Regions from separate parts of the Thiomonas sp. DCM-2 genome, predicted to be linked through region 2. Evidence: riboswitches for the same ligand, from Rfam matches in the RefSeq annotation. Region 2 holds a riboswitch; the other holds the start of a gene.

Region 1 (14,539 bases), 760 kb from region 2:
ACTGGAGCGTGCGGAGGCCGACATGGGATTGGCGTTTTTGCGATATTCATTGGCATAGTAAAGCAACCCGGCCAATGATCCTTGCCCTAGCATGCTTCGCAACCAAACCCTTGGATCTGCGGTTCGCACCCGGCAGACTTTGGGGCTGACCCCTAGAATCGGCCGACCTTCAGAACAGCCTGCAATCGCGCCATCCCGGCGGGTCATGCGGGTTGTTTCAGCGGGCACGGCACTTGCCATGCCGCCCGACCGTCTTTCAGGAACGCGTCTCATGCAGAATCTTTTCGCGACCCCTCGCGTGATGTGGATGGCCCTTGGCGCTGCGCTGCTTGCAGGCTGCACCACGGTCGGCCCCGATTTCAAGACCCCGCCTGCACCCGGAGTCAAGCAATACACGCGACAGGCTCTGCCGACGCAGACCGCTTCCGCGCCCGGAGCCATGGGCGCGGCGCAGAGGTTTGAAACCGTCGACAGCATCGCCCCCGACTGGTGGCGCGCCTACGGATCTGCCCGGCTCGATGACCTGGTGAACACGGCCCTGCGCAGCAGCCCGACCCTGGCCGCCGCCGAGGCCACATTGCGGCAGGCGCAGCAGACCTACGCCGCGCAGGCTGGCTCCACGCTCTACCCCACGGTCAACGGCAAGCTCGGCGCCAGTCGCAACCAGACCAATGCGGCGTCTGTCGGCCAGAGCAACAATGCCAGCAACATCTTCAATCTGTACAACGCAAGCATTGCGGTCAATTACAACTTCGACCTGTTCGGCGGCAACCGCCGCGCGCTGGAAGCCCTGGCCGCGCAAGCCAATTACCAGCAGTATCAACTCGACGGCGCCCGCCTGACGCTGGCTGCCAATGTGGTGACGGCGGCATTCACGCAGGCCCAGCTTGCCGCGCAGATCGACGCCTCCGAGGCCATCCTCAAGGCGCAGCAGAATCAGCTCGAGATCGCGGTCAAGCGCTTCGATCTCGGTGCGGCCGCCCGCACGGACGTGCTGACCCTGCAGACCCAGGTGGAGCAGACCCGCGCCACCATTCCGCCGCTGCGCAACAAGCTCGAACAGACCGATCACCTGCTCGCCGTGCTGCTCGGGCAGGCGCCGGGCGCAGCCGACATCCCGCGCTTCACCCTGGCCGACTTCCATCTGCCGCAGACCCTGCCCGTGGTCGTGCCTTCTGCGCTGGTGCAGCAGCGCCCGGACATCCAGGCCAGTGCCGCGCTGCTGCATGCGGCCACGGCGCAGTATGGCGTGGCGGTGTCCAACCTGTACCCGCAGATCAATCTCAGCGCCAACCTGGGCACGCAGGCGCTCACACTCGGCGCCTTGTTCGGCCCCGGCTCCACGGTGTGGGCGCTGGCCGGGCAACTGGCGCAGCCGCTGTTCAACGCCGGGCTGAAGGCCGGCGCCAATGCGGCCGAAGCCAGCCTGCAGGCGGCGGGCGCCAACTATCAGCAGACCGTGCTGCAGGCCCTGCGCAATGTGGCCGATGCCCTGCGCGCGCTGGACAACGACGCCCAGACGTTGCAGGCGCAGGCCGCGGCCGACGCGTCTGCACAGGAGTCGCTCAAGTTGGTCGATCAGCAATATCAGCTCGGCGCGGCCAGCTATCTGCAGCTGCTCACCGCCCAACAGCAGGCGCAGCAGACCCGCATCGGCCTGATCTCTGCGCAGGCGCAGCGCCTGTCCGACAGCGCAGCGCTGTACCAGGCCATGGGCGGTGGGGTGCTCGCGCAGCCCGCAACCCAGGCGCAGACCGCGAAGATGTCCGCCCACTGAGCAATCGCCGCTTCGACCAAGCAGACCACCGAAACCAGGACACGGAGTACACAGATGACCAAAGGCACAACCAAGCGCATGATCATCATGCTCATCGTCGCAGGCGTGATCGTCGGCGGGGTGGTGTGGTTCCAGGGATTCAAGAACACCATGATCGCCAAGGCGATCAAGGGGCAGTCCAACCCGCCGCAGACGGTCTCGACCACGGTGGCCGAGGTCTCGCGCTGGCAGCCCACGGTCGAGGCGCTGGGCAATCTGCGCGCCAGCCAGCAGTCCAGCCTGAGCGCGCAGATCGGTGGCATCGTCACTGCGATCCATTTCGAATCGGGGCAGAAGGTGCGCGCCGGACAGTTGCTGGTGCAGATCGATGACGCCCCACAGCGCGCGCAGTTGGCGCAGCTGCAGGCGCAGCTCGGGCAAGTGCAGGCGCAACTGGCGCTGGCGCGCATCAACCTGCAGCGTGACGAGGCGCAGCTCAAGGCGCAGGCGGTCAGCCAGGCGGTGGTCGATACCGACCGCGCCAATGTCGCCAGCTTCGAGTCGCAGCTCAAGGCGCTGGGTGAGCAGATCAATGCACAGAAGGCGGTGATCGCGCAGGCCAGCATCCGCGCACCGTTCTCGGGCGTGCTCGGCATTCGGCAGATCGACCTGGGCCAATATCTTGCGCCGGGCGCCACCGCCGTCACGCTGCAGCAGCTCGATCCCATGGACATCGACTTTACCGTGCCGCAAAGCCAGATCGATCTGATCCAAACGGGCATGCGCGCCCAGGTGCAGTCCAACGCGGCACCTGACAAGACCTATGCCGCCAAGGTCATCGCGATCGAGCCGCAGGTCGACCCGAGCACGCGCAACCTCAAGGTACGCGCGCGCATCGCCAACCCCAGTGGCGCGCTGCTGCCCGGGGTGTTCGCCACGGTGCGCATCGACGACGGCCAGCCGCGCGACTATCTCACCCTGCCCAACGCCGCGGTGGCCTACAACCCGTATGGTGCGACCGTGTTCGTGGTCAAGGACGAAGGCAAGGGGGCGGATGGCAAGCCCAGGCTGGTTGCCGAGCAGCGCTTCATCACCACCGGCCCGACCCGCGGCGACCAGGTCGCGGTGCTCTCGGGGCTGAAGGCGGGTGAGACCGTGGTCACTGCCGGGCAGCTCAAGCTGCGCAATGGTGTTCCGCTGTTGATCAACAACAGCGTGCAGCCGTCCAACAGTCCCAACCCGCAAGTCCCCAATTCCTGAACAGGCCGCTGACGATGAACAAGAAATTCACCGACATTTTCATCGAGCGCCCGGTGCTGGCCACCGTGGTCAGCCTGGTGATCCTGGTGCTGGGGCTGCGCTCGGTCGGACTGCTGCCCGTGCTGCAGTACCCCTACACGCAGAACGCCGTGGTCACGGTCACCACCGCCTATCCCGGCGCCGACGCCAATCTGGTGGCCAGCTTCATCACCACTCCGCTGGAAAACGCCATTGCCCAGGCCAATGGCATCGACTACATGACCTCCAGCAGTGTGCAGGGGTTGAGCACCATCACCGTCAACCTGCGGCTGAACTACGACCCGGACAAGGCGCTCACCGAAATCAACACCAAGGTCAACTCGGTGCTCAACCAGCTGCCCCCGCAGTCGCAAAAGCCGGTGCTGTCGGTGTCGATCGGGCAGACCATCGACGCGATGTACATCGGCTTCTACAGCGATGTGCTCAAGCCCAACCAGATCACCGACTACCTGATCCGCAGCGTGCAGCCCAAGCTGCAGGCGGTCGAGGGAGTGCAGACCGCAGAAATCCTCGGCGCGAAGAACTTTGCGCTGCGCGCCTGGCTCGATCCGAACAAGCTCGCCGCCTACGGGCTGACCGCCGCCGACGTGTACCAGGCGCTGGCGGCGAACAACTATCTGGCCTCCACGGGCAACGCCAAGGGTCAGATGATCCAGATTGCCCTGTCGGCCAACACCGATCTGAAGTCGCTCGAGGGCTTCAAGAACATGGTGATCAAGTCGGTGGGCGGCAAGGTGGTCCGGCTCGATGATGTGGCCAACGTCACGCTGGGGTCGGATGACTACGACACTGCGGTGGCGTTCGATGGCAAGACCTCGGTGTACATCGGCATTCAGGTTGCGCCGGGTGCCAACCTGCTCGATGTCATCGCGCGGGTGCGCAAGGCGTTCCCCGACATCCAGTCGCAGCTGCCTTCTGGGCTGAAGGGCACCATCGTCTATGACTCGACCAAGTTCGTCAACGCCTCGATCGACGAGGTGGTCAAGACCCTGGTCGAGGCTGTGTTCATCGTCGCGCTGGTGGTGTTCCTGTTCCTGGGCTCCTTGCGCTCGCTCATCATCCCGCTGGTGGCGATTCCGCTGTCCATCGTCGGCACCTTCACCGTCATGCTGGCGCTGGGCTACTCGATCAATCTGCTGACGCTGCTGGCCATCGTGCTGGCCATCGGCCTGGTGGTCGACGATGCCATCATCGTGGTCGAGAACGTCAGCCGCCACCTCGAGGAGGGCATGAGCCGACACGACGCCGCGGTGCGCGCCGCGCGCGAGCTGGCCAACCCCATCATCGCGATGACCATCGTGCTGATCGCGGTGTATGTGCCCATCGGCTTCATGGGCGGCTTGACCGGCGCGCTGTTCACCGAGTTTGCCTTCACCCTGGTCGGTACGGTGGTGATCTCCGCGATCATCGCACTGACCCTGTCGCCGATGATGTGCTCACGGCTGCTCAAGGCACCCAACCCGCAGAGCCACAGCCTGCAGGACCGCATCGTGCTGTTCCTCGACCGCACCTTCGAGCGTCTGCACAACCGCTACGAGCGCGTGCTGCACGGCTCGCTCGAGTTCCTGCCGGTGACCGCGGTGATGGCGCTGATCGTGCTCGGTTTCATCCCCTACCTGTTCACCACCTCGATGTCCGAGCTGGCGCCGCAGGAGGATCAGGGGGTGCTGATCTCGATCTCGTTCAACAACCCTGCGGCCACGCTCGACCAGCGCGCGCTCTACGCCAAGCAGGTGTACGAGGTGTTCAAGCAATTCCCTGAAACCGACCATGTGTTTCAGCTCAACACCCCGAGCCAGGTGATCGGCGGCATGGTGCTCAAGCCCTGGGATGAACGCACCAAGACGGCCACGCAGCTGCAGCCCGTGGTGCAAAAGGACCTCAGCCACATCGCCGGCAGCCAGATCGCGGTGTTCCAGCCGCCGCCGCTGCCGGGCGCGCGCGGGCTACCGATCCAGTTCGTCATCACCACCAGCGAGCCGTTCTCCAACCTCTATCAGGTCTCGCAGAAATTCCTGCAGGATGCGCTCAAGACCGGGCGGTTCATCTTCCTGCAGTCCGACCTGCGCATCGATCTGCCGCAAACCCGCATCTCGATCGACCGCAACATGGCCGCGCAGCTCGGGCTGACCATGCAGGACATCGGCTCGGCGCTGTCGGCCATGCTCGGCGGCGGCTATGTCAACTTTTTCGAGCTCGACGGCCGCTCGTACAAGGTCATCCCGCAGGTCGAGCAGAAGTTCCGCCTCAACCCGGACGCGGTCAAGCACTACTACATCCGCACCGCCAGCGGCGCGATGGTGCCGCTGTCCACCGTGGTGCACCTGACCAACACCGTCCAGCCCGAGACCATCAATCACTTCCAGCAGGCCAACTCGGCGACCATCCAGGGCGTGGCCATGCCCTTTGTCGCGCAGGGGCAGGCGCTCGACGACCTCAAGACCCTGGCGCAGCGCACCCTGCCCGCGGGCTACAGCTTCGACTACGCCGGGCCGTCGCGGCAGTTCGTGCAGGAATCGGGCGGGCTGCTGCTGACCTTCGGCTTCGCGCTGGTGATCATCTTTCTCGCGCTGGCGGCGCAGTTCGAGAGCTTCCGCGACCCGATCATCATCCTGGTGTCGGTGCCGATGGCGATTTCGGGCGCGCTGCTGTTCATCAACCTCGGCATCGGCCATGCCACGCTCAACATCTATTCCGAGGTCGGGCTGGTGACCCTGATCGGTCTGATTTCCAAGCACGGCATTCTGATCGTCGAGTTTGCCAACAACCTGCAGCGCGAGGGGCTGAGCAAGCGCGAGGCGATCGAGCGGGCTGCCGGGCTGCGGCTGCGCCCGATTCTGATGACCACCGCGGCGATGGTGTTCGGCGTGTTTCCGTTGATCTTCGCCAGCGGTGCCGGTGCGGTCAGCCGTTTCAGCATGGGCCTGGTCATCGCCTCCGGCCTGTCGATCGGCACGCTGTTCACGCTGTTCGTCGTCCCCGCGATGTACATGCTGATTGGCGCGGATCACAGCCATGAAGCGCGTGCCAAGGCCTTGCGGGATGCCGAGGCTCAAGCGGTTGCAAACGGCGGCGGGTTGGTGGGCAAGGCCTGAGCCGCGTCGCAAGGCACAAAAAACCGACCTTCGGGTCGGTTTTTTTATGGTCACGTGGAGGGCTGTCGTCTCGGCACGCCCACAGGGCTCAGACCGCTGTCTGCGCCAGTGCCTGCACCGCGACCGATTCCAGCGGCCGACCGGCGCGGCGTTCCCAATCGGCTTTCTGGTCGGGTCCGACGGGGCCGACGTTGAAGTATTGCGACTCGGGGTGGGCGAAGTAAAAACCGCTCACACTCGCCGCAGGCAGCATGGCCCAGCTCTCGGTCAGGGACATGCCGATGTCCTGCGCCTGCAGCACGCGGAACATCTCGCCCTTGACCGAATGCTCGGGGCAGGCCGGATAGCCCGGCGCCGGGCGAATGCCGCGATATTTTTCGGCGATCAGCTCGGCCGTGCCGAGCGATTCGTCCGGCGCGTAGGCCCAGAATTCGGTGCGCACGCGCTGGTGCATCCGTTCGGCCAGTGCTTCGGCCAGCCGGTCGGCCAGCGACTTGAGCATGATGGCGGAATAGTCGTCGAGGTCGGCGAGAAAGGCCTTTTCCTTGGCTTCCACGCCCAGACCCGCGGTCACGGCGAACACGCCGAGGTAGTCTGGTGCCACGCCCTTGGGTGCGATGAAGTCGGCCAGCGCGCGGTTGGGGCGGGGCACGCCGTCGACCACGGGGCGCTCGGTCTGCTGGCGCAGGCCATGCCACACCATCAGTTCGGTGCTGCGGCTCTCGTCGGTGTAGAGCGCGATATCGTCGTCGTTCACGCTGTTGGCAGGCCACAGGCCGATGACGGCATTGGCCGTGAGCCAGCGGCCCTCGATCAGCCGCTTGAGCATGCGCTGCGCGTCGCTGTAGACGCGGCGTGCGGACTCGCCCACGATGTCGTCGGTGAGGATGTCGGGAAACTTGCCCGCCAGATCCCAGGTCTGGAAGAACGGCGCCCAGTCGATGCTGGCGGCAATCTCGGCCAGGTCGTAGTTGCGGAACACGCGGCGGCCGATGAACTTGGGCACCGGCGGGGTGTAGGCCGACCAGTCGATGCGGGCCTTGTTCGCGCGCGCCTGTTGCAGTGACACCAGCGGCGTGACGCGCTTGTTGGCATGCAGTTCGCGCACCTTCACATAATCGGCCTCGATCTCGGCAATGAAGGCCGCGGCCTGATCGGAGAGCAGGTTCTGCGCCACGCCCACGCTGCGCGAGGCGTCGGGCACATAGACCACCGGGCCGTCGTAATGCGGCGCGATCTTCACCGCGGTGTGCACCCGGCTGGTGGTGGCGCCGCCGATGAGCAGCGGCATCTTGCGGCTGCGGAAGTAGTCGTCGCGCTGCATCTCAGCGGCCACGTGCTGCATCTCCTCGAGGCTGGGGGTGATGAGGCCGGACAGACCGATGATGTCCGCACCTTCCTCGCGCGCCTTGGCGAGAATGTCCTTCGCAGGCACCATCACACCCATGTTCACCACTTCGAAGTTGTTGCACTGAAGCACCACGGTGACGATGTTCTTGCCGATGTCGTGCACGTCGCCCTTCACCGTGGCGATGACGATCTTGCCCTTGGCGCGCACATCGCAGCCCGCTGCCTGCATTTCCAGCTTCTCGGCCTCGATGTACGGCAGCAGATGTGCCACCGCCTGCTTCATCACCCGCGCACTTTTCACCACCTGCGGCAGGAACATCTTGCCCGCGCCGAACAGATCGCCGACCACGTTCATGCCGTCCATCAGCGGGCCTTCGATGACATGCAGCGGCCGCCCGCCTTCGGCGCGCATGGCCTGCCAGACTTCCTCGGTGTCGTCGATGATGAAATCGGTGATGCCGTGCACCAGCGCATGCGAGAGCCGCTGGCGCACCGGCAGTTCGCGCCAGGCCAGCCGCGCGGTGTCGTCCTTGGCGGCGCCCCTGACGGTTTCGGCCACTTCCAGCAGGCGTTCGGTGGCGTCCGGTCGGCGGTTGAGCACCACGTCTTCCACGCGCTCGCGCAGCGTGGGGTCGAGATCGTCGTACACCCCCATCTGCCCCGCGTTGACAATGCCCATGTCCATGCCGGCCTGAATGGCGTGATACAGGAACACGGTATGGATGGCCTCGCGCACCGGCTCGTTGCCGCGGAAGGAGAAGCTCACATTCGACACGCCGCCAGACACCTTGGCGCCGGGCAGGTTCTGCTTGATCCAGCGCGTGGCGTTGATGAAATCGACTGCGTAGTTGTTGTGCTCCTCGATGCCGGTGGCAATGGCGAAAATGTTTGGATCGAAGATGATGTCTTCCGGCGGAAACCCCACCCGATCGACCAGCAGGCGGTAGGCGCGTTCGCAGATCTCGATCTTGCGCTGAAAGGTATCGGCCTGTCCCTGCTCGTCGAAGGCCATGACCACCGTGGCCGCGCCATAGCGCCGCAGCAGCCTGGCCTGGCGGATGAACTCAGCCTCGCCTTCCTTCATGGAAATGGAGTTCACCACCGGCTTGCCCTGCACGCAGCGCAACCCGGCCTCGATCACGCTCCACTTCGAGCTGTCGATCATCACCGGCACGCGGGCGATGTCGGGCTCGGATGCCATGAGGTTGAGAAACCGCACCATCGCCGCCTTGCTGTCGAGCATGGCTTCGTCCATGTTCACATCGATGATCTGCGCGCCGTTTTCCACCTGCTGCCGTGCCACGGCAAGCGCCTTGTCGAACTCTCCAGCCAGCACCATGCGGGCGAAGGCCTTGGAGCCGGTGACATTGGTGCGCTCGCCGATATTGACGAACAGCGAGCCAGGGCCAATCGACAGTGGCTCCAGCCCGGAGAGTTGCAGGGGAGGCGGGGCGGAATGCGTGGCGTCGGCGGGCATGGGGATTTTCTCGGAGTGGGGTCTGGCAGGGCCTTGCGCGCCGTGCAGGCGGGCGTCTGGGTGAGCGCCGTTGATTCCCCCAAGCCTGGCACCAGCGGGTGACCCCGCAATCGATGCTGCAACGCTCCTTGGAAGCACCTATTGTAAAGATCGGCGCGTCACCGTGCCGACAGGCCTACCATGAGCGCGCTACGCCTTTTTCGACCATGCCTGACCGACGTTCTCCCATCCGCACCGACCACGCCACCTGGGCGCCGCGCATCGCGCAACTGCTGCTGCGCCAGCCGGGGCATCGTCTGAGCGCGGAAGATGCCGTGCTCATCGCCAACCTGATGCAGGTGCGCTGGGTGCAGGCGGGCACGCGCTTCATCCAGCAGGACGACGACACGCACGATGGCACCATCCTGATGCTGCTCTACGGCGAGGTCAGCGTGGAAAAGGCGCCGCAGCACCAGGGCGACAGCCTGGTGGTGTCGATTGCCAAGGCCGGGCAGATGTTCGGTGAAATGGGCGTGCTGCTCGACGCGCCGCGCAGCGCAAGTTGCGTGGCCTATTCCGACGTGGCGCTGGCGGAACTCAGCCGCCAGGCGCTGGAGCAACTGGTGGAGCAGCACCCCGCAGCGGCGGCGCGGCTGGCGCTGGGCATTGCCAGCCGTCTGGCCGAGCACCTGCGCGATACCTCGAACAAGCTCAGCTCCATGTCGCGTCTGGTCAGTGCCATGCACCCGGCCATCCGCTCGCAGATGCTGGGGCCGAAGTCGGGTTTCTCGCCGAGTCAACTGGCGGACCCGGCCGATCCGTCCGACCCCCTCGCGGATTGACTGCGCTGTTACAGCCGCCCCACGGCCTCTGCGGCCAGCCAGCTCACCACACTGGCGAGCAGGAAGACCAGAAACCCGATATGGCTCTCCATGCCCAGGCGCTCGGTGAAAAACCGCCGCAGGCCATACACGGCGAAGGGGTAGATGATGAGGGAGACAAAAAATCCAGCCACGGCGCGTTTCTCCAATCCATCGCCGCCCGCCGCATGGCGGCATCGACGCGCCGCTATTGTGTCGGGTCCGGCGCCTGGCAGGTGTGAGGGGCTGTAAAAGCACGCTGGTAAACGAAAACCGAGGCGGGTGGCGCGTTGCGCCAGGCCAGCCCCGCTCGGCGCACATGCAGCCCCAGGTCGTCGCGCAGGGCCCGTGACACCGGGCTGGCATGACCATAGGTGAACTGCACGAAACAGCCGCCGGGCCGCAGCACGGCAAAGGCCTCCGTCAGAATGGCGCGCTGGGTGGCGCGCGGCATCGACAGCAACCCAAGGCCGCTGATCACCGCGTCCGCCGGTCCCTCCTGCAGATAGCCCGACGCCTGTGCCGCGGTGCGCAGCGCGCAGGCATCGGCCCGGATCACCTGCAGGCCGGGGAAGCGCTGGCACAGCAGGCCGTGCAACGCGGCGTCGCGCTCGACCACCAGCAGATTGCGCGCGTGCAGGCCATGGTCGATCAGCGCGCGGGTGAACGCGCCGGTGCCGGCGCCGAGTTCGATGACGCGCTGCGTCGCCGGGTTGGTGTCCGGCAGCAGCGACAGCGGCTTGAGCATTTTCTGGCTGAGCTGCCGACCGGACGGCAGCACGGCGGCGACGCCCATCGGATCACGCGCCCAGGCGCGCAGAAACACGCGGATCTGGTGCACGGTGCGAATGCGGGTGGTGGAATCTGTTGACGTGAAACGCATGCGGATGCAGGACAATTGCTGTCTTTCGAAGCCGGTTTTTCACCCGGTCTTCGGTTGTCTCCCTGGGATACCTATTTTCGTGCCGCAACACAGGCTCACCTTAGCATGAACCCGAACGCCAGCGCCGACGCAGCACCCGTCCTGCAATGGCTGGGTGTTCAGGACTATGCGCCCACCTGGGACGCCATGCGCGCGTTCACCGAAGCGCGCACGCCCGCAACGCCCGACCAGCTCTGGGGTGTGGAGCATCCGCCGGTGTTCACGCTGGGACAGGCCGGCAGGCCCGAGCATGTGCTGGTACCGCATGCGGTGCCGGTGGTGCAGACCGACCGCGGCGGGCAGGTGACCTATCACGGGCCGGGGCAGGCGGTGATCTATCTGTTGCTCGACATCCGCCGTCACCGCTGGATGGTGCGCGAAACCGTACAGCGCATCGAGGAGGCGGTGATCCGCACGCTGGCGCGGTGGGACATCGCCGGGCAGCGACGATCGGGTGCGCCCGGCATCTATCTGGCCAGCGGAGAGAAGATTTCCGCGCTCGGGCTGAAGGTGCGCGGGGGCTGCACCTACCACGGCGTGGCGATCAATGTGGCGATGGACCTGACGCCGTTCGATTGGATCAACCCCTGCGGCTATCCGGGGCTGCGCACCATCGACATGGCCAGCCTGGGCGCGCAGGCGACAACCCAGCAGGTGGCAGCGGCCTTCGCCGAGGAATTCGGTGCGATCTGGCAGGCATCTGCCGTCGCGCCTACCATGACGGTCTGATTGCGTTTTTTCATGCTGCCATGACCCCGCCCACCCCCCTGCACACCGACCCCACGATCAAACAGAAAGGGCAGGCCAAGACCGCGCGCATTCCGATCAAGATCGTCGCCGAGCACGCGCCGCTGCGCAAGCCAGAGTGGATTCGGGTGAAGGCGGCCGCGCCCTCGTCGCAGTTCTATGCCATCAAGGGGCTGCTGCGCGAACACAGGCTGGTGACCGTGTGCGAGGAGGCGAGCTGCCCCAACATCGGCGAATGTTTCGGCAAGGGCACGGCGACCTTCATGATCATGGGCGACAAATGCACCCGGCGCTGTCCGTTCTGCGACGTCGGCCACGGCCGGCCCGACCCGCTCGACCCCGACGAGCCCACCAATCTGGCCCGTGCCATTGCTGCGATGAAACTGCGCTACGTGGTCATCACCAGCGTGGACCGCGACGACCTGCGCGATGGCGGCGCGCAGCATTTTGTCGACTGCATCCAGGCCACCCGCGCGCAGTCGCCCGGCACGCAGATCGAGGTGCTCGTGCCCGACTTTCGTGGTCGTCTGGACAAGGCGCTGGACATTTTCGCTGCCGGCCTGCCAGATGTGATGAACCACAACCTCGAGACCGTGCCGCGCCTGTACAAACAGGCCCGTCCGGGTGCCGACTATGCGCATTCGCTCAAGCTGCTGGCCGACTTCAAGGCGCGCCATCCCGGCATCCCGACCAAGAGCGGGCTGATGGTCGGGCTGGGCGAAACCGACGACGAGATTCTCGCGGTGATGCGCGACATGCGTGCCCATGACATCGACATGCTCACCATCGGCCAGTACCTCGCGCCCACCGGCCACCACCTGCCGGTGGCGCGCTATGTGCACCCCGATACGTTTGCCCTGTTCGAGCGCGAGGCGCGCGCGATGGGCTTCACCCATGCGGCGGTCGGCGCTCTGGTGCGCAGCAGCTATCACGCGGACCAGCAGGCGCATGCAGCCGGGGTTTGACGCGCTGGTTTGCGCGCGCGCAGCAGTGCGCACGGCGGGGTCGGCGACAATTCTCTCAGTTCACCTCGCCCTGCATGCACTGGAGACCTCTCGATGAAATTTCCCGCCTACGCGCTTGGCCTTGCCGGGCTGATTCCCTTCATCGCGCTGGGGCTGGCTGTCTGGATTGCGCCCGAAACCTCGCTGACCGCCGTGGTGGTGATCCAGGCGCAATACGCGGCAGTCATTCTGGCGTTTCTCGGCGCGCTGTACTGGGGGGCGGCATTTGTGCTGCCCGAGGGGCAGGTACAGCGCCCCTGGCTGCTGCTGAGCTGGGGCGTGGTGCTGCCGCTGTGGGCCTGGCGCATGACCTGGGCATCGAACTGGGTGTACGGCATGACCGGGCTGTTCATCGGTCTGGCCGTGGCATATGGCGTGGATGTCATGCTGCGCAAGCAGTTGCCGTGGCCCGCGTGGTTCCTGCAACTGCGGCTTTGGCTGACCCTGGGCGCCTTGCTCGGTCTGGGGCTGACGCTGGTGCGGCTTTACACCCTCAAGCCCGCAGGCTGACGCTGCGCGCTCAGTCGGTCTGACCTGCCTTGGCGGCGCAGCCCGCGCACAGCCCCTGCACTTCCAGCCGGGCATGATGGGTGACAAAGCCGGTGGCGCCCACGGCCTGCGCGATGGCGACGTCGAGGGCGTCGCTGTGCAGCTCCTGCACCCGCCCGCATTGCGTGCACAGCAGCAGGTGCGCCGCATGCGGTGTGTCCGGGTGGTTGCAGCCGACAAAGGCGTTGAGACTGTCCACCCGGTGTACCAATCCCTGTTCCAGCAGAAAGTCGAGTGCGCGATACACCGTCGGCGGCTTGGCGGCGTGATCCTCGGTGGAGAGCTGGGCGAGCAGGTCGTAGGCCTTGACCGCCTCGGTGCGCGACTGCACCAGCTCCAGCACCCGGCGCCGCAGCGGGGTGAGACGCACACCCCGGGCGGCGCACAGGGCTTCGGCGTGCAGCAGCGCGTCTTGCGCGGCGTGAAGGTGGGCAGGGAGGTGTCGGTGTGCAGTCATGCGCGCAAGTATGCAACAGACCGCGCTGCCGATTGGTTTCAGCCCTGTTCGGGCAGATGGCCGACCTTGACGAAGATGGTGCAGCCCTGGCTACTGAAGGGGGCGTGCTGGCTGAGGTGCGGGCTGCGCATCCAGGTGCCTGCGGGGTAGCGTCCGTGCTCATCCTCGAAGATGCCTTCGATCACGTAGATTTCTTCTCCGCCCCAGTGACGGTGCGAGGTGAACACGGTGCCGGGCGCCCATTGCACCAGCGCTGCGTGTTCGCCGGCAAAGTCGGACAAGGGCTTGACGCTCAGGCCCTGCACCAGTCCGGGTATCCACGGCATCTGGTGGGTGTTGATCGCCACACGCTGGCGATCGTCTGGCTGCATGTGGCGCAGTTTCACCAGCAAGGTGCAGCCGCGTTCGGTGAACGGCGCGTGGCTGGAGCCCGGTGGGTTCTTCAGATACGTGCCCGCCGGGTAAACGCCGTGCTCGTCGGCAAAGGTGCCGGCGAGCACCAGGATTTCCTCGCCCAGGGGATGGTTGTGCGCGGCAAACCGGGCACCCGGGGCGTAGCGCACGATCGAGGTGGCACGCGCCGCCTCGCCGCCGTCGCGCTCGATCAATTTGCGCTGCACGCCCGCTGCGGGCGAATCCACCCAGGGCAGGGTGTTGGTGTCCACGACTTCGGCGCGGGAAAAATCGGCGCGCAGCAGGGTGGGGGCTGGGATTTCAAGCAAGGCGCTCATGGGAACAATGTTCAGGGCTGAGGTATGGCTTGCCGTGGTGATGCAACACGTCGGGCAGGCTCTTGTGGGAGGCGCACATACTATGCCGCTGCGCCTCGGTCTTGCAGCGGCTGGCTGCAAACACGTGTCAACCGTGCTGGCATTGCCCGCAGTGCGTGCGTTTGCTGCTTCAGCGCTCAGGCCGTGGACAGGTTGCCGAGCTCGGCAAAGGCGGTTTGCGCGACATGCACCCGGTTGCGCCCGGCGGCCTTGGCGGCGTAGAGCGCGCGGTCGGCGCGGATCAGCAGATCGTCGAACGCCTGATCCTCGGCGC
Region 2 (14,539 bases):
GTACTACGGCTATGGTCAGGTCTACACCCCGGTGGCTGTGGCACCGCCCTACTACTACGGGCCTCCGGGGCGCCGCTGGGACCGCGACCATTGGCGGCATGACCACGGCTGGGGCCACCGCGACCGGCGCGATTGGGACGATCGCTGAGACAACCCCGCAGCAGCGGCTCAGCGCCGCTTGCTGCCACCCAGCAGACCGCCCAGCACGCCGCGAATGATTTCGCGGCCCACCGTGCTGCCGATGGTGCGGGCGGCCGACTTGGCCAGTGTTTCGAGCAGAGAGTCCTTGCGGCCCGAGCCCCGCGCCAGTCCGCCAAGTCCCTGGCCGAGCGAATCGAGCAGCCCGCCGCCTGAACCTGCCGGAGTGTCAGCCCCTGGTGCGGGCGCAGCAGACTCCGGCGTGGCCTCTACCCGGCCCTTGAGCAATTCGTAGGCCGATTCGCGATCCACCGTCTTTTCATACACCCCGGCGACCAGCGAGCCCTGCATCAGTGCCTTGCGTTCCTCCGGCGTGATCGGTCCGATGCGGCTGCCGGGCGCCAGCATCCACACCCGCTCGGTCGGCGTCGGTCGGCCCTTGTCGTCGAGCAGCGACACCAGCGCCTCGCCCACGGCCAGTTCGGTGATTGCCTGTGCCACGTCCAGCCCAGGGTTCGGGCGCATGGTGTCGGCAGCGGTTTTCACCGCCTTCTGGTCGCGCGGGGTGAAGGCGCGCAGCGCGTGCTGGATGCGGTTGCCCAGTTGCCCGAGCACGGTGTCCGGGATGTCCAGCGGGTTTTGCGTGACAAAAAACACGCCCACGCCCTTGGAGCGGATGAGGCGCACGACCTGCTCGATCTTTTCCAGCAGCGGCTTGGGCGCGTCGTTGAACAGCAGATGCGCCTCGTCGAAAAAGAACACCAGCTTCGGCTTTTCCGGGTCACCGATCTCGGGCAGGCGCTCGAACAGCTCGGACAGCAGCCACAGCAAAAAAGTCGCGTACAGGCGCGGTGCCTGGTAGAGCCTGTCGGCGGCGAGGATGTTGACCATGCCGCGGCCGCTGCCGTCGGTCTGCATCAGGTCGTCGATATTGAGCATGGGCTCGCCGAAGAACCTGTCGGCGCCCTGGCTTTCAAGTTGCAGCAGCCCGCGCTGGATCGCGCCGATGCTGGCGACGCTGATGTTGCCGTATTCGGTGGTGAAGCTCGCGGCGTTGTCGCCCACTTCCTGCAGCATGGCGCGCAGGTCTTTCATGTCGAGCAGCAGCAGGCCGTTGTCGTCGGCAATCTTGAACACCAGGTTGAGCACCCCGGTCTGCGTCTCGTTGAGCTGCAGCAGGCGCGCGAGCAGCAGCGGGCCCATGTCGGAGATGGTGGCGCGCACCGGGTGGCCCTGCTCGCCGAACACATCCCACAGCGTGACAGGGCAGCCGCCGAACACCGGCTCGGGCAGACCGAGGCTCTTGAGTCGTTCGGCCAGCTTGGGACTCAGGCTGCCCGGCTGCGACAGGCCGGTCAGGTCGCCCTTCACGTCGGCCATGAACACCGGGGTGCCGATGCGCGAAAACGCCTCGGCAAGCACCTGCAGACTCACTGTCTTGCCGGTGCCGGTGGCGCCGGTGATGAGACCGTGACGGTTGGACAGGCGCGGCAGCAAATGGCACTGCACCTGGCCATGCTGGGCGATGAGAATGGGGTCGGACATGGCGGCAGCCTTGGTGTGAGGAGGGTCGGGCGCATGGCGCGAAAGTAGAATGGGCAGTCTATCCAAATGCCCGGCCGCGACGCGGCGGTCAGGGCGCCACCCAGGAGCATCGCACCACCATGGCCGGACATTCCAAATGGGCCAACATCCAGCACCGCAAAGGCCGTCAGGACGAAAAACGCGGCAAGGTCTGGACCAAGATCATCCGTGAAATCTCCGCTGCTGCCCGGTTGGGCGGTGGCGATCCCGGCGCCAATCCGCGCCTGCGCCTGGCCGTTGACAAGGCCAAGGCAGCCAACATGCCGGCCGACACGGTGAAGAAAAACATCGACAAGGCCACCGGCGCGCTCGAAGGCGTGCACTATGAGGAAATCCGCTACGAGGGCTATGGCGTGGGCGGGGCGGCACTCATCATCGACTGTCTCACCGACAACCGCGTGCGCACCGTAGCCGAAGTGCGCCACGCGCTGTCCAAGCATGGCGGCAATCTGGGCACCGAAGGCTCGGTGGCGTTCCAGTTCCGGCATTGCGGGCAACTGGTGTTCGCCCCCGGCACGTCCGAGGACAAGGTGATGGAAGTCGCACTCGAGGCCGGCGCGGACGACGTGATCACCGACGACGACGGCGCCATCGAGGTGCTCACTCCACCGTCGCAGTTCGAGGCTGTGCGGGCCGCGCTCGACGCCGCTGGCCTGCAGGCGGAACTGGCCGCCATCACCATGCGCGCCGACAACACGGTGGAACTTGCCGGGGACGACGCCGAAAAAATGCAGAAACTCATCGACGCGCTGGAAGACCTCGACGATGTGCAAGAGGTCCATCACAACGCCGTGTTCGGCTGAACCGGCGCACACACCATGAAACTCCTCGTCATCGGCTCTGGCGGACGCGAGCACGCCATCGCCTGGAAGCTGGCGCAGTCGCCCCGGGTGCAGTCGGTCTATGTTGCGCCGGGCAACGGCGGCACCGCGCTCGACACCCGGCTGGAGAACCTGCAGGTGGCCAATGCGGAAGAGCTGGCTGCGTTCTGCGTGCGCGAAAAGATCGCCTATACCGTGGTTGGTCCCGAGGCACCGCTGGCGGCGGGCATCGTCGACGGGTTTCGCGCCCGCGGGCTGAAGATCTTCGGCCCCACCCGCGCCGCCGCACAACTGGAAAGCTCCAAGGCCTTCTCCAAGAACTTCATGGCGCGGCATCACATTCCCACCGCGGCCTACGCCACGTTCGAGGATGCGGCGCAGGCGCATGCCTATGTCGATCAGCACGGCGCGCCCATCGTGGTCAAGGCCGATGGGCTGGCCGCGGGCAAGGGCGTGGTCGTGGCGCAGACTGCGGACGAAGCCCATGCCGCGATCGACGACATGCTGCAGGCCAACCGCTACGGGGTGCAGCACAACGCGGGCCGCGCACGCGTGGTCATCGAAGAGTTCCTGCAGGGCGAGGAAGCCAGCTTCATCGTCATGGTGGACGGCCAGCACGTCCTCGCGCTGGCCTCCAGCCAGGATCACAAGCGTCTGCTCGACGGCGACAACGGCCCCAATACCGGCGGCATGGGCGCCTATTCCCCGGCGCCCGTGGTCACGCCGGAGGTCCATGCGCGGGTGATGCGCGAGATCATCCAGCCCACGGTCAAGGGCATGGCGGCCGATGGCATTCCCTTCACAGGATTTCTCTACGCCGGGCTGATGATCGACGCCCAGGGACGCGCCAGGACGCTTGAATTCAACTGCCGCATGGGTGACCCCGAAACCCAGCCCATCATGGCCCGGCTCAAGAGCGATCTTTCCGTGGTGTTCGAAAAGGCGATTGCCGGCCAGCTTGACCAGGTGGAACTGGAGTGGGACCGCCGCACGGCCCTCGGCGTGGTGCTCGCCGCCCACGGTTACCCCGAGAGCCCGCGCAAGGGGGATGTCATCACCGGCATTCCGCCCGAAGCGCCCGACTGCATCACCTTTCACGCAGGCACCACGCTCGATGAACAAGGCGTGCTGCGCACCTCCGGCGGTCGGGTCCTGGCGGTCACCGCGCTGGGCGACTCGCCGCGCATCGCACAGCAGCGCGCCTACGAGGCGATCAGCACGATTCAGTTCGACGGCATGCAGTACCGCCGCGACATTGGGTGGCGGGCGATCAAGCGCTGAACCGCGTTGCAGCCGGCGCGGCGACCACCGCAACCTGCGCCCGTTCCAGCAGTTCCGGCAGCGCGGCCGGGTCGAACAGTTCGGTGCCTGGCTGCGCCGCGGTGCCGCTGCCGCAGGCCAGGGCGAGGCGCAGCGCATTGGCCGGTGCCTCTCCACGCGAAAAACCACTGAGCAGGCCGGCGACCATCGAATCACCAGCGCCCACGGTGGAGACCACAGGCACGACAGGGGCCTCGCCCACGTAGACCTCGGTGGCACTCACCAGCACGGCCCCCTCGCCGCCCAGGGACACGCAGACCCAGCGCACCCCGCGCGCGCAGACAGACTGCGCTGCCGCGATGACGGCCTGCCTGTCGGGCAAGGTTTGCTGCAGCAGTTGTTCGAGTTCGACGCGGTTGGGCTTGATCAGAAAGGGCCGCGAGGCAACCGCCTGCGCCAGCATGTCCCCCTGCGCATCGATCACGGTGCGCGCACCCTGGACCTGCAGCCTGCGGATCAGCTGCGCGTAGAAGTCGGTCGGCACGCCGGGCATGCGCGAGCCGGTGAGCACGGCAAACCCGTCGCCGGTCAGCCGCAGCACGGTGTCGGTGATGTGCTGCAGCGTGCTGGCGTCGAGCGTTGGACCGATGCCGCTGACCTCGAACTGCGCCCGCGGCTGTTGCTGCTGCAGGGTGACGTTGATGCGTGTCTCGCCAGCAATGCGCACGGCGTGAAGCTGCTCGATCTCCCCGGTCACCAGCCGTGTGAACAGATCGCCGATCTCCCCGCCCAGCACCGTGCAGGCCACCGCGGGCATCTGCAGGCGCTTGAGCGCGCGTGCCACATTGATGCCGTTGCCACCCGGATCGAGCCGGTTGGCGTTGGCGTGGACTTTCTGATCCTCGATCAGCTGGGTGATGTCGTAGCTGACGTCCACGCAGGGGTTGAGGGTGAGTGTGACCAGTGCGGGTGTTTCCATGCTTCAACCATACCCGCCGCCACCCGGCGTTTCGATGACAAACACATCGCCCGCCCGCAGTTCCACGCTGGCTGATGCGGGCAGGGTTTCGCACGTGCCGTCGGCGCGCTCCACGCGGTTGATGCCCACCGCGCCGGAGGCACCGCCATGCAGCCCGAACGCGCCCACGCGCCGTCCGTTGGACAGGATGGCCGCGGTCATCGGCGCGAGAAAGCGGATGCGGCGCACACCGCCGTCACCACCGCGCCAGCGCCCCGCCCCGCCCGATCCGGTGCGGATTGCAAAGCTGTCCAACCGCACCGGATAGCGCCATTCCAGCACCTCGGGGTCGGTCAGGCGCGAGTTGGTCATGTGGTTCTGCACCACCGAAGTCCCGTCGAAGCCGCCGATTTGCTGGCCCTGGGCATCGAACACGCCGCCCGCGCCCGATCCACCGGCGATGGTTTCGTAGTACTGATGCTGCGCGTTGCCGAAGGTGAAATTGTTCATGGTGCACTGGCTGGCGGCCTGCACCCCCAGCGCGCCGAACAGCGCATTGGTCACGCACATGCTGACCTCCACATTGCCGGCCACCACGGCAGCGGGCGGGCGCGGCGCCAGCATCGAGCCCTCGGGAATGATGAGCTGCAGCGGCTTCAGACACCCGGCGTTGAGCGGAATGTCGTCATCCACCAGACAGCGGAACACATACAGCACCGCAGCGACGGTCACGGCCCTGGGCGCATTGAGGTTGTCCGGCTGCTGCGGCGAGGTGCCGGTGAAGTCGATGACGGCGCTGCGCGCAGCAGGGTCTACACGGATGGCCACGCAGATGCGTGCGCCGGTGTCGAGTTCGAGGCTGAAGCGCCCATCGTGCAGCGCGCCGATCACCCGGCGTACCGCGGCTTCGGCGTTGTCCTGCACATGGCGCATGTAGGCCTGGACAACGCCGAGGCCATGATCCATCACCAGGCGTTGCAGTTCCTGAACGCCAATCTGGTTGGCTGCGATCTGCGCCTTCAGGTCGGCCAGGTTCTGCTGCGGATTGCGGGCGGGCCAGGGGCCGCCTTGCAGCAGCGCGCGCAGTTCGGCCTCACGCAGCCGACCGGCGTCGACCAGCTTGAAGTTGTCGATCACCACGCCTTCCTCGTCGATGCGGCGCGAGAACGGCGACATGGAACCCGGCGTGATGCCGCCGATATCGGCATGGTGACCGCGCGAACCGACATAGAACAGCACCTGCGCGCCCGCGCGGTCGAACACTGGGGTCACCACGGTGATGTCGGGCAGGTGCGTGCCGCCGTGGTAGGGGTCGTTGAGCAGGAACACGTCGCCGGGCCGCATCGCAGCGCGGTTTTGGCGGATCACGGTCTGGATGCTTTCTCCCATCGACCCCAGATGCACCGGCACATGTGGCGCGTTGGCGATCAACTGCCCCTCGCTGTCGAACAGCGCGCAGGAAAAATCCAGCCGCTCCTTGATGTTGACCGACACCGCGGTGTTCTGCAGCTGCACCCCCATCTGTTCGGCAATGTGCATGAACAGGTTGTTGAACAGCTCCAGCCGCACCGGATCGACCGTGGTGGTGTCGTCGCGCGCGCGGGCCTGCGCGGCCAGCCGCTGCAGTTCCACATGCCCGGCTGCGGTGATGCCTGCGCGCCAGCCGGGCGCAATGAACAGAGTGGTATGGGTCTCGGTGAGAATGGCCGGGCCGTCGATCTGCTGGCCAGGCAGGCAGTCGGCCCGTTGCACCAGCGCCGCCTCTTGCCAGCTCCCGTCGATGAAGACAGGCAGCACGGCACATCGCGGCATCTCTCCCGTGATGGGCGTGTGCTGTGGCTCCTGCAGGACCGGCTCGCCACCGCCCGCGGCCTCCACCAGCAGGGCATCCACCACCAGGCCACGCTCGGGCATGTGGTGCGCGTAACGCTGCAGATAGGTCTGCTCGAACGCGGCGCGCATGGACGGTGCATCGGCAAGCGCCACGGGAAGTGCTGCATCGCTGCCCTCATACCGCAGCAGCACCTTGACCTGCAGGCGAATGGCGTCTGCGGGCACCTCCTGCGCCCGCAGTTCCTGCGTGACATGCGCAGCCAGCGCATCGCGCAAGGCCAGCAGGCGGGGCAGCAGCGCATCGTCCAGCGGCGCTTCCACACTGCGCTGCTGCATCGCGGTCTGCTCGGCCAGCCCCATGCCATAGGCCGACAGCACTCCGGCGTAGCGGTGGATGAACACGCGCTCCATGCCCAGCGCCTCGGCCACGGCGCAGGCATGTTGCGCCCCGGCACCGCCGAAACATTGCAGGGTGTAGCGCGTCACGTCATGCCCGCGCGCCAGAGAAATGCGCTTGATCGCACCCGCCATGGCCTGCACCGCAATCGCCAGATAGCCTTCGGCCACCCCTTCCGGGGTTTGCGGCAGCCCGGTATCAATGGCGATGCGCGCAGCCAGTTGCGCAAACCGGGCGCGCACCGTCTCCAGATCGAGCGGCTGATCGGCCTGCGGGCCGAACACTGCGGGAAAGTGCTCGGGCCGGATGCGCCCGAGCAGCACATTTGCATCGGTGATGGTCAGCGGCCCGCCGCGGCGGTAGCACGCCGGGCCGGGATTGGCGCCGGCCGAATCGGGGCCGACGCGCAGCCGCGCGCCGTCGAAATGCAGGATCGAGCTGCCGCCGGCGGCGACGGTGTGGATGTGCAACATGGGCGCGCGCAGCCGCACCCCGGCCACCTCGGTGTCGAACACGCGCTCGAAGCGGCCGTCGAAATGCGACACATCGGTCGAGGTGCCGCCCATGTCGAAGCCGATGACCCGGGAATGGCCCGCGGCCTGCGCGGTGCGCGCCATGCCGACGATGCCGCCTGCCGGACCGGAGAGCACCGCGTCCTTGCCGCGAAATCCGCCCGCCTCGGTCAGCCCGCCGCTGGACTGCATGAACAGCAGCGGCACTCCCGGCATTTCGGCGGCCACCTGCTCGACATAGCGCCGCAGGATGGGCGAGAGGTAGGCATCGACCACCGTGGTGTCGCCGCGCGAGACGAACTTGATCAGCCGGCTGGTCTGGTGCGAGGTGCTGATCTGCGTGTAGCCGATCGCACGCGCGATCTCCGCCGCCTGCGCCTCGTGCGCAGGATTGCGCCAGCCGTGCAGGAACACGATCGCCGCCGCGCGCAGCCCGGCGTCGAACGCCTGTTGCAGCGCGGCGCGCAGCGCAGCACAGTCCAGCGGCTGCAGCACCGTGCCGTCGGCGGCGACGCGCTCCTGCGCCTCGATCACCCGGCTGTAGAGCAGCTCGGGCAGCACGATGCGCCGGTCGAACAGCCGCGGGCGGTTTTGGTACGCGATGCGCAGCGCATCGCGAAACCCACGCGTGGTGACCAGCACCAGCGGCTCGCCTTTGCGCTCGAGCAGCGCATTGGTCGCCACCGTCGTGCCCATGCGCACGCACTCCACCTGCTGCGGGGTGATTCTTGCACCGGGCGGCAGCCCGAGCAGCTGCCGGATGCCGGCAACCGCGGCGTCGCGGTATTGCTCGGGGTTTTCCGACAGCAGCTTGTGCGTGAGCAGCGCGCCATCGGGGCGACGCGCGACGATGTCGGTGAACGTGCCGCCGCGGTCGATCCAGAATTGCCAGCGACCCGTTGCAGACATGGCTCGACCCGCTGCGCGGCTCAGCTGTTCTGCACGCTGATGGTCGGGAACTTGGCGGTGTAGTCGCGGCCCTGCTGCGCCACCTTCACGGCAACCGCGCGGGCGATGGCCTTGTAGCTCTGCGCGACCGCGCTGTCGGGATCGGCCACGACGGTCGGACGCCCGCCGTCGGCCTGTTCGCGGATGCGGATGTCCAGCGGCAGACCGCCGAGGTAGCCCACCCCGTATTCGGCGCTCATGCGCTGCCCGCCGCCCTCGCCGAAAATGTGCTCGACTTGACCGCAGTGCGAGCACACGTGCATCGCCATGTTCTCGACGATGCCGAGTATCGGCACGCCGACCTTCTCGAACATTTTCAACCCCTTGCGCGCATCGAGCAGCGCGATGTCCTGCGGCGTGGTGACGATGACCGCGCCGGTCAGCGGCACGCGCTGGCTCAGCGTCAACTGGATGTCTCCGGTGCCCGGCGGCATGTCGACGATGAGATAGTCCAGATCCTGCCACGCGGTCTGGCGCAGCAGTTGTTCGAGCGCCTGCGTGGCCATCGGGCCGCGCCAGATCATGGGGTTGTCGGCCTCGATCAGAAAGCCGATCGACATGATCTGCACGCCGTAATTTTCCAGCGGCTCCATGGTCTGGCCGTCGCGGCTTTGCGGCTGACCCGAGACGCCCATCATCATCGGCTGCGACGGGCCGTAGATATCAGCATCAAGCAGGCCGACGCGTGCGCCTTCGGCCGCCAGCGCCAGCGCCAGATTGGCCGCGGTGGTGCTCTTGCCCACCCCGCCCTTACCAGACGCCACGGCGATGATGTTCTTCACTTCGGGCAGCGGCTTCAGGCCGCGCTGCACCGCATGGGACACCACATGGCTGCGCACCGCCACCGACACGTTCTGCACCCCGGGCACGGCGCGCAGCGCGGCAATCACCTGCCTTTGGAGCTCGGCGTGCAGGCTGCGCGCGGGATAGCCGAGTTCGACCTCCAGCGAGACGTCGCCGCCGTCCACGCGCAGATTTTTGATGGCCTTTTCCGCCACCAGCGAGCGGCCGGTCTGCGGGTCCAGCAGGGTTTGAAGGGCGGCGTGAACCGCGGAATCGAGAACTTGGGGCATGTTCAGACAGGCACTGAGAGATCGAGGAATTTGCAGTGTAGGGCCACCCTGACCGGTGTGAAGTCCCCCAGCAAGCAGCCAGATTGATGCACCGCGACAATACGCGGCTGCAAAAGAATTTCACCATGTCTGCCAACACCTCGGTTTCTGCCCTTCCATCCGCCGCGCATCCGCCCATGTCGCGCCATTTCATCGGTTTCATGGCCCTGGCGTGCGGAATCTCGGTTGCCAACATCTATTACGCCCAACCGCTGCTCGAGCAGTTTGCGCAGCATTTCCACACCACGGTGGCTGGCGTGGCCGCGGTGCCGTCGGCCACGCAGATCGGCTATGCCGCCGGGCTGCTGCTGCTGGGGCCGCTGGGCGACCGCCATGCGCGCCATCAGGTCATTCTGATCATGGCCGCGCTGCTCGTCCCCGCGCTGCTGGGCGCTGCGCTGGCGCCCAGTGTGCTGTTGCTGGCGGCGGCGTCGTTCGCCATCGGCATGCTTTCCAGCATTGCGCAGCAGATCATTCCGATGGTCGCGCACCTGGCGCCGCCGCAGTCGCGCGGCAAGGCCATCGGTCTGGTGATGAGCGGCCTGCTGGTGGGCATTCTGGGCGGGCGGGTGCTCGCCGGTGGCATTGCCGCACTGCTGAACTGGCAAGCGGTCTATGTGTTTGCCACGCTGGTGAACATCGGCATGTGGATCATGCTGTGGCGCGTGCTGCCGCGGCTGCCGGTGGACGAAGGCGCTGCGGGCCAGCGCTACGCCACACTGCTGCGCTCCACGCTGCAACAGTTCACATTGCACCGCGATCTGCGTCTTGCCGGGATCACCGGCGGGCTGTTCTTTGCCAGCTTCAGCGTGTTCTGGGTGGGGCTGACGCCCTTGCTGCAAAGTCCGGCCTATGGGTTCGGCCCGGCGGTGGTGGGTGCCTTCGGCATTCTGGGCATCATGGGCGCGCTGGTCGCGCCGCTCTCTGGCCGACATTCCGACAGGCCGGGTGGGCCGCGCCGGGTGCTGTTTGCAGCGCTGACGTTGACCCTGCTGTCCTGGGCGGTGTTCGCGCCGGGGGCGCACGGGTTGTGGTGGCTGATCGCCGGGGTACTGCTGCTCGATGCCGGGGTGCAGGGCAGCCAGATCGCCAACCAGACGCGCATCTATGCGCTGGACGCAGCGGCGCGCAGCCGCATCAACGCGGTGTACATGACGCTGTATTTCATCGGCGGCTCGCTCGGCTCGTTCGTCGCCAGTCATGCCTGGACTGCGGGCGGCTGGGCCGCCGTGACCGCAGCAGGCGCGGGCTTCGCGCTGGCGGCACTGCTGCTGCATGCCGCCAGCGGGCCGCGTCAGGCTGCTTGACGTCCCAGATCGTCGAGCACCGCCAGCGTCGGCTCGGCCTGGTTCAGGGTGTAGAAATGCAGCCCTGGCGCACCGTCGGCGATGAGTTCCTCGCACAGGCTGGCGACCACCTCGCGGCCAAACGCGCGGATGGATTCGCGGTCGTCGCCATAGCTCTGCAGCCGCAGCCGGATCCAGCGCGGAATCTCGGCGCCGCACACCTCGGAAAAACGCAGCAACTGGCTGGAATTGGTGATGGGCATGATGCCCGGCACCACCGGCACATCCAGACCCAGCGCACGCACGTCGTCAACAAAGCGGCGATAGGCCGCCGCGGTATAGAAATATTGCGTGATCGCCGAGTCGGCCCCGGCGCGCACCTTGTCGGCAAAGTGCTGCAGATCGTCCTGCGGGCTTCTGGCCTGCGGATGCATCTCGGGGTAGGCCGCCACTTCGATGTGAATCGCGCCGCCCATCTCGTCACGGATGAACGCCACCAGATCGCGGGCATGGTGAAACTCGCCGCCGATGCCGTAGCCCGACGGCAGATCGCCACGCAGCGCGACGATGCGCTTGACCCCCGCGGCGCGGAACGCCTGCAGATGCCCGCGCACCGACGCACGGCTGGCGCCGATGCACGACAGGTGCGGCGCGGCATCCATGCCCTCGGCGAGGATCTCGCGGACCGTCTGCAGCGTGCCCTCCTGCGTGGATCCCCCCGCGCCGAAGGTGACGGAGCAGAACTCGGGCCGACGCGCGTACAGACGCTGCCGCACCGCCCGCAGCTTGTCCGCGCCCTCGGGCGTCTTGGGCGGGAAGAACTCGAAGCTCAGACTGACCGGTTGTGACGAGGCCATGCATCAGTACCGGTAGTGGGCGGGCTTGTAGGGACCGTCCTTGGGCACATTGATGTAGGCAGCCTGCTGGTCGCTCAGGGTGGTGAGCTGCGCGTTGAGGGTGGTGAGCTGCAGCCGCGCGACATGCTCGTCGAGGTGCTTGGGCAGGGTGTACACGCCCACGGGATAGTCATCCGTCTTGGTGAACAGCTCGATCTGCGCCAGGGTCTGGTTGGCGAAGCTGGAGCTCATCACATAGCTCGGATGGCCGGTGCCGCAGCCCAGGTTCACCAGACGGCCCTTGGCCAGCAGGATGATGCGCTTGCCATCGGGAAAGATGACATGATCGACCTGCGGCTTGATTTCCTCCCACTGATACTTCTCGATGCCCGCGACGTCGATCTCGTTGTCGAAGTGGCCGATGTTGCAGACGATGGCCTGGTTCTTCATGCGGGCCATGTGGTCGTGGGTGATGACGTGGTAGTTGCCAGTGGCGGTGACGAAAATGTCCGCATGCTCACAGGCATAGTCCATGGTCACCACGCGGTAGCCTTCCATCGCCGCCTGCAGCGCGCAGATCGGATCGATCTCGGTCACCCACACCTGGGCCGAGAGCGCACGCAGCGCCTGCGCCGAGCCCTTGCCCACGTCGCCATAGCCCGCAACCACGGCGATCTTGCCCGCCACCATCACGTCGGTCGCACGCTTGATGCCGTCCACCAGCGACTCGCGGCAGCCGTAGAGATTGTCGAACTTGCTCTTGGTGACCGAGTCGTTGACATTGATCGCCGGGAACTTGAGCTCGCCGCGCTGGTGCATCTGGTAGAGGCGATGCACGCCAGTGGTGGTCTCCTCGGTCACGCCCTTGATGTGCGCAAGCCGGGTGGAGTACCACTTGGGCGAGGTCGCCAGCTTGGCCTTGATCGCGGCAAACAACACGCCCTCTTCCTCGCTGGTGGGGTGGTTGAGCACCGCAGCATCGGCCTCGGCCCGCGCACCCAGATGCAGCAGCAGCGTGGCGTCGCCGCCGTCGTCGAGGATCATGTTCGAGTAGCCACCATCCGTCCACTCGAAAATGCGGTGGGTGTAGTGCCAGTAGTCCTCGAGCGACTCGCCCTTGACCGCGAACACCGGCGTGCCGTTGGCGGCAATCGCCGCAGCGGCGTGATCCTGCGTGGAGAAGATGTTGCACGAGGCCCAGCGCACCTGCGCGCCCAGCGCCTGCAGGGTTTCGATCAGCACCGCGGTCTGGATGGTCATGTGCAGGCTGCCGGTGATGCGCGCGCCGCGCAGCGGCTGGCTGGCCGCGTATTCGTTGCGGATGGCCATCAGCGCGGGCATTTCGCTCTCGGCAATGGCGATCTCGCGTCGGCCCCAGTCGGCCAGGCCGATGTCGGCAATCACATAATCAGGGGAATTTTTCAAATCGACCACAGCGTTCATACACACTCCGAACAAAGTGGCCGGGAACGGATGCGCACCGCATCCCGCGCCCGGCACGGGTTGGGTGAGCGCCGTTGAAGGAAAGCGGCCGCGACTTTCAGCGGGCCACCTGCGATCAAAGTCCCGAGCCTGGCGACGGGTGGGGCCAAAAACCGCCACCCATGCGTTGCAACGCTCCTCGGGAAGTCGTGCATTCTATCGGTTCGCGCCCCGCGCGCGTCTGCCGATGAAATGCCCGCACAAACTTGGTTTTGAAACAGCCCTGCCCGAGCCCGCCCTACACCCGGGACGCCAAAGCCAGGCGCAGCCCCAGACCGACAAACACAACACCCGTCAGCCGTCGCACCCAATGCGCCAGGCGCTGCATGCGTCCCACGCCCGCCATGTGTCCACGCGCCCGCGCCGCCACCCAGGCCACGCCCAGGTTGAACAGGGTGCCATTCACGGTGAACACCACCCCGAGCAGGAGAAACGCCCAGCCCTGCCCACTCGTCGATGCACCGACGAACTGCGGCAGAAAGGCCAGGAAGAACAGCACGATTTTCGGATTCAGGACATTGGTCAGCACACCTTGCCAGAACACCGCCCGCGAGGTTGCAGCGGGCAGGCGCGCCGAGGCCAATGGAGGCGTCTGCGGCCGCGCACCCAGCAGCCCCATGCCCAGCCACACCAGATACGCCGCGCCCAGCCACTTCACCACACTGAACGCCAGATCGGATGCCGCAATCAACGCCGACAGTCCCACGGCCGCCGCAGTGACATGCACCAGGCAGCCCGCCCCCACGCCCAGCGCCGCCATGGCCCCCGCCCGCGCGCCCTGCTGCGCACTGCGCGACACGATGAACAGCATGTCCGCCCCTGGCGTCATGTTGAGCAACAGGCCCGAGAGCAGGAACAGGGTGAAGTGGTGAATGTCAGGCATGGGTGGAAATCCGCAAAAGGTGCAATCGAAGGGCTACAGCCAGCGCGAGCGCTTGAGCCAGTCATACAGCCCACCGCACAGCCCCACGGTGAAGACGATGAGTGCCGGATAGGCCCAGGGCAGATCCAGCTCGGGCATGTGGCGGAAGTTCATGCCGAACCAGCCGGTGAGCAGCGTGGGCACGGCCAGCAGCGCAGCCCAGCCAGCAATCCGCTTGACCACCTCGTTCTGCCCCAGAGTCACGAGCGACACCGAGACATTCATCGCCGCCGACAGCGTTTCGCGCAGCGCACCCACCGTGTCGTTGATGCGATTGGCATGGTCATTGACGTCGCGGAAATAGGGCCGCACGGCCTGGGGCATCAGCTCACCGGGCAGGCGCTGCAATTGCGCCAGCACGTCCTGCAGCGGCGCCACTGCCAGCCGCAGCCGGGTCAGCTCGCGCTGCATGGCGTACAGCCGCTTGAGCGTGCCGCGCGTACCCCGGCC

Evidence for each region. Region 2 has a riboswitch for S-adenosylhomocysteine ahead of ahcY (adenosylhomocysteinase). Riboswitches for the same ligand answer to the same signal wherever they lie in the genome.
Region 1: another riboswitch for S-adenosylhomocysteine. It lies ahead of metH (methionine synthase); the one in region 2 lies ahead of ahcY (adenosylhomocysteinase).

The regions. Positions count from the first base shown of each region.
Region 1 covers NZ_CM165962.1:308,218-322,756, forward strand. Annotated here, with positions in the region: gene AC1ZQA_RS01540 (helix-turn-helix domain-containing protein) at 1-24, opposite strand, end outside; gene AC1ZQA_RS01545 (efflux transporter outer membrane subunit) at 272-1,777, shown strand; gene AC1ZQA_RS01550 (efflux RND transporter periplasmic adaptor subunit) at 1,832-3,016, shown strand; gene AC1ZQA_RS01555 (efflux RND transporter permease subunit) at 3,031-6,150, shown strand; gene metH (methionine synthase) at 6,239-8,977, opposite strand; S-adenosyl-L-homocysteine riboswitch at 9,033-9,113, opposite strand; gene AC1ZQA_RS01565 (Crp/Fnr family transcriptional regulator) at 9,184-9,798, shown strand; gene AC1ZQA_RS01570 (hypothetical protein) at 9,807-9,971, opposite strand; gene AC1ZQA_RS01575 (class I SAM-dependent methyltransferase) at 10,025-10,699, opposite strand; gene lipB (lipoyl(octanoyl) transferase LipB) at 10,805-11,467, shown strand; gene lipA (lipoyl synthase) at 11,488-12,450, shown strand; gene AC1ZQA_RS01590 (DUF3429 domain-containing protein) at 12,544-12,999, shown strand; gene AC1ZQA_RS01595 (transcriptional repressor) at 13,010-13,495, opposite strand; gene AC1ZQA_RS01600 (cupin domain-containing protein) at 13,534-14,226, opposite strand; gene AC1ZQA_RS01605 (GGDEF domain-containing protein) at 14,403-14,539, opposite strand, start outside.
Region 2 covers NZ_CM165962.1:1,071,448-1,085,986, reverse strand. Annotated here, with positions in the region: gene AC1ZQA_RS05260 (glutelin) at 1-148, shown strand, start outside; gene AC1ZQA_RS05255 (helicase HerA-like C-terminal domain-containing protein) at 169-1,683, opposite strand; gene AC1ZQA_RS05250 (YebC/PmpR family DNA-binding transcriptional regulator) at 1,803-2,525, shown strand; gene purD (phosphoribosylamine--glycine ligase) at 2,541-3,824, shown strand; gene AC1ZQA_RS05240 (1-phosphofructokinase family hexose kinase) at 3,814-4,782, opposite strand; gene AC1ZQA_RS05235 (hydantoinase B/oxoprolinase family protein) at 4,786-8,412, opposite strand; gene apbC (iron-sulfur cluster carrier protein ApbC) at 8,433-9,524, opposite strand; gene AC1ZQA_RS05225 (MFS transporter) at 9,650-10,870, shown strand; gene metF (methylenetetrahydrofolate reductase [NAD(P)H]) at 10,858-11,706, opposite strand; gene ahcY (adenosylhomocysteinase) at 11,710-13,128, opposite strand; S-adenosyl-L-homocysteine riboswitch at 13,188-13,314, opposite strand; gene AC1ZQA_RS05210 (LysE family translocator) at 13,406-14,050, opposite strand; gene AC1ZQA_RS05205 (CorA family divalent cation transporter) at 14,084-14,500, opposite strand; gene AC1ZQA_RS05200 (hypothetical protein) at 14,418-14,539, opposite strand, start outside.